DNA from 3 places in the Streptomyces sp. NPDC093600 genome. Region 2 is predicted to be linked to each of the others. Evidence: riboswitches for the same ligand, from Rfam matches in the RefSeq annotation. Region 2 holds a riboswitch; each other region holds the start of a gene.

Region 1 (4,203 bases), on a different contig from region 2:
TCACGGCGCACCCGGCGGGATGAACGGCAGGCCGGGCAGCGGGCCGTCCTCGATCAGGCGCAGCAACGCGTCCGTGTCCGCGTGTTCCTCGATCAGATCGCCGAGGCGGTCCAGCTGCTCCTCGCGCAGCGTGCCGAAGCTCGTGTCCGGCGCGGGCACGAAACGCCGCCCCGCCGCCGCCGCGACCTCCCGCAGGAACGCGCGGCGGAAACCGTCGCTCTCCAGCGAGCCGTGCCAGTGCGTGCCCCAGACGGAGCCGACCCGGCAGCCGTCCAGGAACGGCTCGCCGCCCAGGACCTCGGCGACGCCGTGGTGGATCTCGTACCCCTCCACCCGCTCGCCGAGGGCCTCGCCGACCGGCCGGGCCAGGGTCTTCTCGGGCGCGAACCGGACCCGTACGGGCAGCAGCCCGAGCCCGTCCACGGAGCCCGCCTTCGACTCGACCTCGTCCTCGATGTGCGCGCCGAGGGCCTGGAAGCCGCCGCAGATGCCGAGCACCGGCCGGCCCTCCGCCGCCCGCCGCGCCAGCGCGTCCGCCAGTCCGCGCTCCCGCAGCCACGCCAGCGCCTTCACCGTCCCGCGCGTCCCCGGCACCACCACCAGGTCGGCGTCGACGAGCTCCTCGGCGCGGTCCACGAACCGCACCACGACGCCCGGTTCGGCCGCCAGCGCGTCCACGTCCGTGAAGTTCGACATCAGCGGTACGGCACACACGGCCACCCGCAGCACGTCCGCGCCGACGGGCGGCGCCACGACCGACTCCCGGACCGCGCCCCGCAGGGAGACCCGCAGGCCGTCCTCCTCGTCGATGCCGAGCCCGTGCGCGTACGGCAGCACACCGAACGTCCGGCGTCCGGTCAGGTCGTACAGCATGTCGAGGCCGGGCTCCAGCAGCGAGACGTCGCCCCGGAACTTGTTCACGAGATAGCCCGCGATCAGCTCCTGGTCCTCGGGGGCGAGCAGCGCCGTCGTCCCGAAGAACTGGGCGAACACCCCTCCCCGGTCGATGTCGCCGACCACCAGCACGGGCAGCCGCGCGGCCCGCGCGATGCCCATGTTCACGATGTCCGTGCGCCGCAGGTTGATCTCGGCCGGACTGCCCGCCCCCTCGCAGATCACGGCGTCATAGCTGCCCCGCAGCTCCTCCAGGCACGCGAGGACCGGCTCGAACAGCTCCTTCTGCCGCCCCCCGTGGTAGCCACGGGCGCTCAGCTCACCCACGGGCTTGCCCATCAGCACGACCTGGCTGGAGCGGTCGCTGCCCGGCTTCAGCAGGACCGGGTTCATCAGCGCCGTCGGCTCCACCCGCGCGGCCTGCGCCTGCATCGCCTGCGCCCGGCCGATCTCCGCGCCCTCCCGGGTCACGAAGGAGTTCAGGGACATGTTCTGGCCCTTGAACGGCGCCACCCTCACGCCCTTGCGGACCAGCCAGCGGCAGATCCCGGCCGTGACGACGCTCTTGCCCGCGTCGGACGTGGTCCCCGCGACCAGCAGCCCGCCTCCCCGCGGTCCGCTCCTCATGCGCTCCTCCGCTTCATGGCGCCCACCACGATCCTTCCGGCCACACAGGCCGCCAGCGTCAGTCCGGTCACCCGGCGCGACAGCCGTACGGCCCGTTCGATGTCCGCCACTTCCACGTCGCGGCCCGCAGCGTTGAGCACCGGCCGGTGCTCGACCCGTCCGCCGTACGAGAGCGTCCCGCCGAGCCGTACGCCGAGCGCTCCCGCGAACGCGGCCTCGACCGGGCCGGCGTTGGGGCTCGGGTGCCTGCCCGCGTCGGCCCGCCATGCCCGGACCGCGCCACGGGGGTCGCCGCCCGCGACGGTCGCGAGCGCGGCCGTCAGCCGCGCCCCCGGCCAGCCGGCCACGTCGTCGAGGCGGGCGGAGGCCCAGCCGAAGCGGCGGTACTTCGGGGACTTGTGCCCGACCATCGCGTCCAGGGTGTTCACGGCCCGGAAGCCGACGAGGCCCGGGACCCCGGCGACCGCGCCCCAGACCAGGGCGCCGACGACCGCGTCGGAGGTGTTCTCGGCGACGGACTCCACGACCGCGCGGGCCATCGCCGGGCCGTCCAGGGCCTGCGGGTCGCGGCCGCACAGATGTGGCAGCCGCTCGCGGGCCACCTCCAGGTCGCCTGCGGCCAGCGCCCCGCCGATGGCACGGGCCTCCCGGCCCAGCGTCGTACCGCCGACGACCGCCCACACGGAGGCAGCGGTCAGGGCGGCGGAGGCGAGGGGGCGGTCGCGGACGGCGCGTGCGGCGAGCGCCGCGGCTCCGGCGGCGCCGCCCGCGCAGACGGCGGTGTGCAGCGCGCCCCACCCGCGGTGGTCGCGCAGGAGAAGTCGTTCGACGGCGCCGGCGGCCTGCCCGAATCCGGCGACCGGATGGCCGCGGCGCGGGTCGCCGATCAGCAGGTCCGCGAGCAGGCCGGAGGCGGCTCCGTACGCGAAGACGCCCGTGGACGCGAATACACCGGTGGCAGCTCTGCGGCCAGGCATGGCGCTATGTCCTCACTCAGGGTCCGCGCCCTGGCTCGACGTGACCGGCGGTGAGAGTTCCTGGCTCCCGGGGATCAGTTCCCCGGTCACAGTGGCGGGACCGCGCCGGATTCGCACCGGACTTCCTCTTCTGCCGCCGTAATGGCCCCGGAAGTCCACCACGCAGCGCGAACACCCGTCAACTCACCCCTGACCTGCGGCGGGAGAGTGTGCGAAGCCCCACAGCGCGGCCCCACGACGAAGCCTCCCCACACGACGGCTGGGCGTGCCGCACCTTCCGGTGCGGCACGCCCAGCCGTGAGTGGGTCGATCGGTCAGACGACGATCAGATAGATGCCGTACGCGACGGCCGCCGCGCACAGGGCGAAGCAGGCGTAGGCGCCGGTGCGCGCGAGGGCGGCGGAGCCTCCCTGGGCCGAGGCCCGCTCCTGCTTGGAGAGGCCGACGATGCCGAGGGTGAACAGGCCCACGAGGGCGACGGTCGCCACGAGGCTGACTCCGAAGACGGAGCCGAGAGCTGCCCAGTCGATCTTCATGCTGATGTCTCTCGTTCCTTAGACCGTCGCCGTGGCGGCCGGGGCGGCCGGGTCGGTGGGAGCCGGCGCGGGGATGGTGGTCTTCAGGTCGTCGGTGAGGGTCCCGGCCGGGGGCGGGGTGACGGCCGCGATGGCGGTGGTCACGACGCCGGGGGCCTCGGCCTCGGTCTCGGTCTCGTTGACGTTGGTGTGGTCGACGACCTGGCGGCGGGAGATGAACCAGATCGCGGTGCAGGAGGCGATCAGGAAGGCGGCGACGGCGATGACGCCCCAGGTGCCCTGCCGGGTGACGTACTCCGAGAGCGCGGCGACCAGGCCGGCGGCGGGGAGGGTCAGGCCCCAGGCGACGAACATCCGGGTGGCGGTGGACCAGCGGACCACCCCGCCCTTGCGGCCCAGGCCCGCGCCCATGACGGCGCCGGAGCAGGAGTGCGTGGTCGACAGGGAGAAGCCGAGGTTGGAGGAGCTCAGGATGACGGCCGCGGCGCTGGTCTGGGCGGCGAAGCCCTGCTGCGGCTGGAGGTCCGTGAGGCCCTTGCCCATGGTGCGGATGATGCGCCAGCCGCCCAGGTAGGTGCCGAGGGCGATGGCCAGACCGGCGGAGACGATGACCCAGACCGGCGGGTTGGAGCCCGGGACCAGGATGCCGCCGGCGACCAGGGCCAGCGTGATGATGCCCATCGTCTTCTGGGCGTCGTTGGTGCCGTGGGCGAGCGAGACGAGACCGGCGGAGGCGATCTGACCCGCGCGGTAGCCCTTGTCGGTGGTCTTCCGGTCGGCGTTCCTGCCGAGCCGGTACGTCAGCCGGGAGGCGAGCATCGCGGCGAGGCCGGCGACCAGCGGAGCGGCGATGGCCGGGATGAGGACCTTGGTGACGACCACGCCGCCGTTGACGCCGCCGAGACCGACCGAGGCGATCGTCGCGCCGATGAGGCCGCCCATGAGGGCGTGGGACGAGCTGGACGGCAGTCCGACCAGCCAGGTCAAAAGGTTCCAGAGGATTGCGCCGACGAGCGCGGCGAAGATGACTTCGGGCTGGATGCCCTCTTCGTTCACCAGACCGCTGGAGATCGTCTTGGCGACCTCCACGGAGAGGAACGCGCCGACCAGGTTCAGCACGGCGGACATGGCCACCGCCGTCTTGGGCTTCATCGCGCCGGTCGAGATGG
Region 2 (4,203 bases):
GAGGCGCCGCACACCGAGTCGAAACTCGTCGCGCCCGCCGGCATGTTCCCCACGAAGGAGGAGAAGGCGGAGCTGGTGGCCGCCGGACTCGGCGCCGGAGGCGGCATGCGTAAGGAGAGCGCACCGGGCGAGCCGCGGGGTGACGTGCCGACCGGGACCGGCTCGGCATGAGCACGAGCACGGCGAACACGGTCCGCCATCTGCGGCGCGCGGTGCACGCGATCCGCTGGTACGTGCGGGAGCTGTCCGGCGAGGCCGTCTACGACCGGTACGTCGCCCACGCCAGAAGCTGCGACCCGGACGCCGAGGTGATGACCCGGCGGGAGTTCGAGCGCAGCCGCACCGACGCGCGGGAAGCCGATCCGCGCGAGGGGTTCCGCTGCTGCTGAGCCCTCACCGGCCGTCCGACGGGCCGCCGCCTTCCCCCCTCCCGGGGAGGCGGCGGCCCGCTATGTGAGGCCCCCGGCGAACTCACCGCGCGCGTCTCCCCGACGACGGACACCTCGGCTTCGGCGAGGAGCTCCGACACCCAACGCCACTACATGTGGGGGGTGCTTCGAGAAGCGCCCCCCACATGTATGCTCGTGCTCGCTGTCGCCGCAGGGGAATCCGGTGGAAATCCGGAACTGTCCCGCAACGGTGTGTTGGCGTGCTTTTGCGCTCCTTCGAGTCCGAACACCTGCCGACAGTGCGCCCGGTCCGTCCGTTCCGGGTGCCAGAGTCGTCCGGGCCTCGCGGAGTGGGCCGGTGGACACGGAGCGCGCCCGCGTACGGGTGCGCCTGCCGTCCGCCTCCCCGTCGCCGCCCCCCGGGCCGAGCGAGGGAGAGCCCCACGTGACCATCGCGCCAGCCGATCCGGCCGCGGCGATCGAGAGCGACGGACCCGGGACGCTGCTGCTCCGGACCCTGACCGACCTCACCGCCGACCTCCCCGACACCGACCCGGGCAAGGTCGCCGCCGCGGCGCTGCGCGGCCGCAACGCCGCCTCGGACGAGGCGGAGCTGCGGGAGCTGGCCACCGAGGCGGCCGCCGGTCTGATCGCCGAGGACCCGGCGTACTCCCGGCTCGCGGCCCGGCTGCTGACCCGGACCATCGCGGAGGAGGCCGCCGGGCAGGGCGCGGTGGCGTTCTCGGCGTCGGTGGCGGTGGGGCACCGGGAGGGTCTGATCGCGGACCGTACGGCCGCGTTCGTGGCCGCCCACGCGGACCGGATGGACGCGCTGATCGACCCGGCCGCCGACGACCGGTTCGGCTACTTCGGGCTGCGGACGCTGTACTCGCGCTATCTGCTCCGGCACCCGATCACCCGCAAGGTGATCGAGACGCCCCAGCACTTCATGCTGCGGGTCGCGGCCGGGCTGGCCGAGGACGATTCCGTACGGGCGCTGGACGAGGTCGCGGCGCTGTACGGGCTGATGAGCCGGCTCGACTACCTCCCCTCCTCCCCCACGCTGTTCAACTCCGGCACCCGCCACCCGCAGATGTCGTCGTGCTATCTGCTCGACTCGCCGCTGGACGAGCTGGACTCCATCTACGACCGCTACCACCAGGTCGCCCGGCTCTCCAAGCACGCCGGCGGCATCGGTCTTTCGTACTCCCGCATCCGCGCCCGCGGTTCGCTGATCCGCGGCACCAACGGGCACTCCAACGGCATCGTGCCGTTCCTGAAGACCCTGGACGCCTCCGTCGCCGCCGTGAACCAGGGCGGGCGCCGCAAGGGCGCGGCCGCCGTCTACCTGGAGACCTGGCACGCGGACATCGAGGAGTTCCTGGAGCTGCGCGACAACACCGGTGAGGACCAGCGGCGTACGCACAACCTCAACCTGGCGCACTGGATCCCCGACGAGTTCATGCGCCGGGTGAACGCCGACGCCGAGTGGTCGCTGTTCTCCCCCGCCGACGTGCCCGAGCTGGTCGACCTGTGGGGCGACGAGTTCGACGCCGCCTACCGCGCCGCCGAGTCCAGGGGCCTGGCCCGCAAGACCATGCCGGCCCGCGACCTGTACGGCCGGATGATGCGCACGCTGGCCCAGACCGGCAACGGCTGGATGACCTTCAAGGACGCCTCGAACCGGACCGCCAACCAGACGGCGGAGCCGGGCCACACGGTCCACTCCTCCAACCTCTGCACGGAGATCCTGGAGGTGACGGACGACGGCGAGACGGCCGTCTGCAACCTCGGTTCGGTCAACCTGGGCGCCTTCGTGACCGGCGGTGACATCGACTGGGAGCGGCTCGACGCGACCGTCCGTACGGCCGTCACCTTCCTCGACCGGGTCGTGGACATCAACTTCTACCCGACCGAGCAGGCCGGGCGCTCCAACGCCAAGTGGCGGCCTGTGGGCCTGGGCGCGATGGGCCTCCAGGACGTCTTCTTCCAGCTGAAGCTGCCCTTCGACTCGCCCGAGGCACGCGCCCTGTCGACGCGGATCGCCGAGCGGATCATGCTCGCCGCGTACGAGGCATCCGCCGACCTCGCCGAGCGCAACGGCCCCCTCCCGGCCTGGGAGAAGACCCGCACCGCCCGGGGCGTCCTGCACCCCGACCACTACGACGTGGAGCTGAACTGGCCCGAGCGCTGGGCCGCCCTGCGCGAGCGGATCGCGGCGGTCGGCATGCGCAACAGCCTTCTGCTCGCCATCGCGCCGACCGCGACGATCGCCTCGATCGCGGGCGTGTACGAGTGCATCGAGCCGCAGGTCTCCAACCTCTTCAAGCGCGAGACGCTCTCCGGCGAGTTCCTCCAGGTCAACTCCTACCTGGTGGACGAGCTGAAGCGGCTCGGCGTGTGGGACGCGCAGACCCGTGAGGCGCTGCGCGAGTCCAACGGCTCGGTGGCCGGCTTCACCTGGGTCCCGGCCGAGGTGCGCGAGCTGTACCGGACGGCGTGGGAGATCCCGCAGCGCGGCCTCATCGACATGGCGGCGGCCCGCACCCCGTTCCTGGACCAGTCGCAGTCCCTGAACCTGTTCCTGGAGACGCCGACGATCGGCAAGCTGTCGTCCATGTACGCGTACGCCTGGAAGCAGGGCCTGAAGACGACGTACTACCTGCGCTCCCGCCCGGCGACCCGGATCGCCCGCGCCGCCCAGGCCGCCGCCCCGATTCCCGTACAGGCGACGCCGGAAGACGCCGTCGCCTGCTCCCTCGAAAACCCCGAGTCCTGCGAGGCCTGCCAGTAATGTCCGTTGACAAGAACCTGCTCGACCCGGGCTTCGAGCTGACCCTGCGTCCGATGCGCTACCCGGACTTCTACGAGCGCTACCGGGACGCGATCAAGAACACCTGGACCGTGGAGGAGGTCGACCTCCACTCGGACGTCGCCGACCTCGCCAAGCTGACACCGGGCGAGCAGCACATGATCGGCCGGCTGGTGGCGTTCTTCGCGACCGGTGACTCGATCGTCGCCAACAACCTCGTGCTGACGCTCTACAAGCACATCAACTCCCCCGAAGCGCGGCTGTACCTCTCGCGCCAGCTGTTCGAGGAGGCCGTGCACGTCCAGTTCTACCTGACGCTGCTCGACACCTACCTGCCCGACCCGGAGGACCGCACCGCCGCGTTCGCCGCCGTCGAGAACATCCCCTCCATCCGCGAGAAGGCGCAGTTCTGCTTCCGCTGGATGGACTCGGTGGAGAAGATCGAGCGTCTGGAGACGAAGGCCGACCGCCGCCGCTTCCTGCTCAACCTGATCTGCTTCGCCGCCTGCATCGAGGGCCTGTTCTTCTACGGCGCCTTCGCGTACGTGTACTGGTTCCGCTCGCGCGGCCTGCTGCACGGCCTGGCCACCGGCACCAACTGGGTGTTCCGGGACGAGACGATGCACATGAACTTCGCCTTCGAGGTCGTGGACACCGTCCGCAAGGAGGAGCCGGACCTCTTCGACGACGCGCTCCGGCAGCAGGTCACGGACATGCTGAAGGAGGCCGTGGAGGCGGAGCTGCAGTTCGGCCGGGACCTGTGCGGCGACGGACTGCCGGGCATGAACACCGAGTCGATGCGCGAATACCTCCAGTGCGTCGCCGACCAGCGGCTCACCCGCCTCGGCTTCGCCCCGGTGTACGGCTCGGAGAACCCGTTCGCGTTCATGGAGCTCCAGGGCGTCCAGGAACTGACGAACTTCTTCGAGCGCCGCCCGTCGGCCTACCAGGTCGCGGTCGAGGGCTCGGTGGACCTGGACGAGGACTTCTGAGGCACCACTG
Region 3 (4,203 bases), on a different contig from region 2:
GGTTCGCGCAGACTGGCCGACCAGCCCTCGATCCACAGCCGCCAGCCCTTGGCCTGCCCGGTGGGCGCGTACCAGCGGACCGCCGACCGCAACCGGCGCAGCGCCGTCGCGCGCCGTCCGAGCAGCGACCGCAGATGGACGAGGTCGCTCTCGGCGGCGTAGGCGAAGGCCGCCGCGACGAGCTTCTCCTTGGTCGAGAAGTGGTAGAGCACCAGGGCGTTGCTGACGCCGAGCGCCGAGGCGACGTCGGCGATCCGTACGGCAGCGACGCCCCGGGCCTCGATCTGCGCGACAGTGGCCCGCAGCAACTCCTCGCGCCGCTCCGCCACGTTCAAGCGCACTCTCGCCACGCCGCTCAGCCTACACAGCACATGACGCGGGCATGATCATTTTTCGGGTGCCGGGTGTGGCGCGTGGATCGGCGGGCTACTGAACAGTCGTTCAGTATCGCGCTCGCGACCCGGCCACGGCGGCCGGCGACGAGAGCCGGCGCCCGCCCATGACGGTCGGCGGCCGCACATAATGGAACGACCCCCGACCTCAGGAGGCCCTGTGACCGGCACCGGCCCCGACCATCCGCTGCGGTCCCGGCTGCGCGCCCTGCGGCCCGCCGCCTTCGGCGCCGACCCGGCGGGCGAGCGCATGGAGCGCATCCGCCGCTCGCCGAACTTCGCGGACGGGGTCTTCCAGAACCCCGTGCCGGCCCGGCACGGCCCCTCCGGCTCCATGCTCGAGCTCGCCAAGGTCTACTTCCAGAAGGAGGCGCGGGCGCGCCGGGCCCCCGCCGGCACGATCCCCCTCCACACCGGCACCCCGGACCACCTCGCCGAGCCGCCGGCCTCCGGACTGCGGCTCACCTGGATGGGGCACTCCAGCGTCCTCGCCGAGATCGACGGCCACCGGGTGCTCTTCGACCCGGTCTGGGGCGACCGCTGCTCGCCCTTCGCCTTCGCCGGCCCCCGGCGTCTGCACCCCGTCCCGGTGCCGCTCGCCGAGCTGGGCCCCGTCGACGTGGTCGTGATCTCCCACGACCACTACGACCACCTCGACCTGCCCACGATCAAGGCCCTGGCCTCGACGGACACCCTCTTCGCCGTGCCGCTGGGCGTGGGCGCCCATCTGGAGCGCTGGGGCGTGCCCGCTTCCCGGCTGCGCGAGCTGGACTGGAACGAGACGGCGGAGATCGGCGCCCTGCGGCTCACCGCGACCCCCGCCCGCCACTTCTGCGGCCGCGGCCTGCGCAACCAGCAGCACACCCTGTGGGCGTCCTGGGTCGTCGCCGGGCCCACGCACCGGATCTACCACAGCGGAGACACGGGCTACTTCCCCGGCTTCCAGGAGATCGGCGCCGCTCACGGCCCCTTCGACGCCACCATGATCCAGATCGGCGCGTACTCGGCGTACTGGCCCGAGAACCACACGGACCTCACACCGCTGCCGGGAGCCTGGCCGGACATCCACATGTCGCCCGCTCAGGGGGTCCAAGCCCACCTCGACCTGCAAGGAGGCCGCCCGGGCGGCGTCCTGCTCCCGATCCACTGGGGCACCTTCAACCTGGCACCCCACCCGTGGGCGGAGCCGGGGGAGTGGACGAAGGACGCCGCCGAGGAGGCCGGACAGGCCGTCGCGTTCCCCCGCCCCGGCCAGCCCTTCGAGCCCGCGGGCAAGCTGCCCTCGGCGCCCTGGTGGCGGGCGGTGGCCCACCCCATCGCCACCCCGTGGCGCCCGCCCCGGCAGGTGCGGGTCTCCACCGAGGGCCGCACGGACGATCTCGATCTCGCGGGCGATCGCTGACGGCGGGTCGGAACGGCCTCGGCCGGACCGTGCTCGCCGGCTCGTCGACCATGGGACGAGCGGGGGAGCCCGACGCCTCATGTGCGCCCTCGCGGGGAGCCCCGTCGTACACGCTATGCTGCAAACCGCCCCGCGGGGGAAGCCGGTCGAATTCCGGCGCTGACCCGCAACGGTGGACGGAACCGCGTTACGCGGCTCCGTAAGCCCGATTACCCGCGGTGGTGAAGGCTCCTGTCAATTCGCCGTGGACTGCGAGAGGGTGCTGCGCAGGGCGCCCGGCGTCCCGGGCCGCTCCTTGCTCACGTGGGTGCACGGCTTGAGGCGAAGGCGATCAGCCCGTGGCCACACCCCTGCAAGCCGAACCGGCCGCGCCACCGCACACGGCGCGCAACGGCGTCGGCCCCGCACCCCCCAAGCGCGTATCACCGCCCCTTCTCGTCGCCGTCCTGTGCACCGCGCTCCTGCTCTCCCTCCTCTGCGGAGCCGGGATGGGGGCGTCGGGCCTGTCCTGGGGCGAGGTGCTGCGCTTTCTGTGGGCCGGGCTGACGGGCGGATCCATAGCGCACGACGACGTCGCGGCTTACACGATCGTGTGGGAACTGCGCTTTCCGCGCGCCGTGCTGGCCGCGGTCGTCGGAGCGGGCCTCTCGGCCATCGGCGTCGCCGTGCAGGCCATGGTCCGCAACGCCCTCGCCGACCCGTTCGTCCTGGGCATCTCCTCCGGCGCGGCCGTCGGCGCCAATGCCGTCCTCCTCTTCGGAGCCTTCGGCGCTCTCGGCCTCTGGGCCCTGTCCACGGCCGCCTTCCTCTCCGCGCTCCTCGCCATGGCCCTGGTGTACGCGATCGCCCGCACCGCCGACGGCCTGACCCCGCTGCGGCTCGTCCTGACGGGCACAGCGATGTACTACGGCTTCTCCGCCGTCACCACGTTCATGGTGTTCGCGGCCGAACGCGGCGAGGCGGCCCGCTCCGCGATGATGTGGCTGCTCGGCAGCCTCGGCGGAGCCAGCTGGGCCTCCGTGCCGATCGCCGCGGGAGCCGTGCTCGCCGGCCTCACCCACCTCACGGTGTCGGCGCGCCGCCTGAACGCGCTGGCGATGGGTGACGAGACCGCGGCCGCCCTCGGGGTGGACGCGGGGAGGCTGCGCAAGGAACTGTTCCTGGTCTGCGCCGCCGTCACGGGTGCCGTGGTCGCGGTGAGCGGCGCGATCGGTTTCGTCGGCCTCATGGTCCCGCACGCCGCACGGATGCTGGTCGGCGCGGACCACCGCCGGCTGCTGGCCGTCGCCCCCCTCGCCGGCGCCGTCCTGCTGATCTGGGTGGACATCCTGTCCCGTGTGGTGCTCGCGCCCGTCGAGCTGCCGGTGGGCGTGCTGACCGCCGTCATCGGCGTCCCGTGCTTCGTCCTGCTGATGCGCCGCCGCTCCTACACCTTCGGAGGCGCGTGATGCGGATCGACATCGACGCACTCACGGTCGAGGTCACCGGCGCGAAGCTGGTGCGCGAGGCCACGCTCCGCGCGGACAGCGGGCAGGTCGTCGGGCTCGTCGGGCCCAACGGCAGCGGGAAGTCCACCCTGTTGCGCTGCGTCTACCGAGCCCTGCGCCCCTCGGCGGGGATGGTCCGCCTCGGCGGTGAGGACCTGCACTCGCTGAGCGCGCGCGAAGGCGCCCGCCGGCTGGCCGCCCTGCCCCAAGAGGCGGTCACCGAGTTCGACTTCACGGTCGCCGAGGTCGTGGCTATGGGACGGCTGCCCCACCAGCGATCCGTGGCCCGGACCACCGACGAGGACCGGAAGGCGTGCGAGGCCGCGCTGGTACGGGTCGGCGCCGGCCACCTCGCCGACCGCGGCTTCCTCACCCTCTCCGGCGGCGAGAAGCAACGGGTCCTGATCGCCCGCGCGCTCGCGCAGCAGCCGCGCGTCCTGGTCCTCGACGAGCCGACCAACCACCTCGACATCGCCCAGCAGTTGGAAGTCCTGGCCCTCGTGCGCGGCTGGGGGTCCCCCCGGACGGAGTCTGGGGGAGGGCTGACCGTGCTCACCGCCCTGCACGACCTCAACCTCGCCGCGCTCCACTGCGACCTGCTCTACGTCATCGACAGCGGCCGGATCGTCACCTCCGGCGCCCCGCACGACGTACTGACGCCCGACCTGCTCGCCGAGGTCTTCGGCGTACGGGCGCACCGGGTGCCGCATCCGGAGTCCGGCGCCGTGCAGCTGCTCTTCGACCGTCTCCCGCCCACTCAGCCCGCTTCCTGAGGAGTCATCGCCACCATGCCGAACCTCGTACGCCCCGCCGTACTCGCCCTCGCCGCCGCCCTGGTGCTCACCGGTTGCGGCGCGCAGGTCACCCCGGAGAGCGAGGAGGGGGGCGGTGCCAAGGCACGCGGCGGCCACTATCCGGTCAC

What was found. Region 2 has a riboswitch for cobalamin ahead of ACIRB4_RS04655 (ribonucleoside-diphosphate reductase subunit alpha). Riboswitches for the same ligand answer to the same signal wherever they lie in the genome.
Region 1: another riboswitch for cobalamin. It lies ahead of ACIRB4_RS09685 (cobalamin biosynthesis protein); the one in region 2 lies ahead of ACIRB4_RS04655 (ribonucleoside-diphosphate reductase subunit alpha).
Region 3: another riboswitch for cobalamin. It lies ahead of ACIRB4_RS16310 (FecCD family ABC transporter permease); the one in region 2 lies ahead of ACIRB4_RS04655 (ribonucleoside-diphosphate reductase subunit alpha).

What each region holds. Positions count from the first base shown of each region.
Region 1 covers NZ_JBIWIU010000002.1:889,059-893,261, forward strand. Annotated here, with positions in the region: gene ACIRB4_RS09680 (cobyric acid synthase) at 1-1,521, opposite strand; gene ACIRB4_RS09685 (cobalamin biosynthesis protein) at 1,518-2,498, opposite strand; cobalamin riboswitch at 2,532-2,674, opposite strand; gene ACIRB4_RS09690 (hypothetical protein) at 2,813-3,034, opposite strand; gene ACIRB4_RS09695 (anion permease) at 3,053-4,203, opposite strand, start outside.
Region 2 covers NZ_JBIWIU010000001.1:948,671-952,873, reverse strand. Annotated here, with positions in the region: gene ACIRB4_RS04665 (carbon starvation CstA family protein) at 1-171, shown strand, start outside; gene ACIRB4_RS04660 (YbdD/YjiX family protein) at 168-389, shown strand; cobalamin riboswitch at 562-702, shown strand; gene ACIRB4_RS04655 (ribonucleoside-diphosphate reductase subunit alpha) at 835-3,183, shown strand; gene ACIRB4_RS04650 (ribonucleotide-diphosphate reductase subunit beta) at 3,183-4,193, shown strand.
Region 3 covers NZ_JBIWIU010000005.1:337,104-341,306, forward strand. Annotated here, with positions in the region: gene ACIRB4_RS16300 (TetR/AcrR family transcriptional regulator) at 1-350, opposite strand, end outside; gene ACIRB4_RS16305 (MBL fold metallo-hydrolase) at 523-1,794, shown strand; cobalamin riboswitch at 1,903-2,030, shown strand; gene ACIRB4_RS16310 (FecCD family ABC transporter permease) at 2,133-3,242, shown strand; gene ACIRB4_RS16315 (ABC transporter ATP-binding protein) at 3,242-4,054, shown strand; gene ACIRB4_RS16320 (ABC transporter substrate-binding protein) at 4,070-4,203, shown strand, end outside.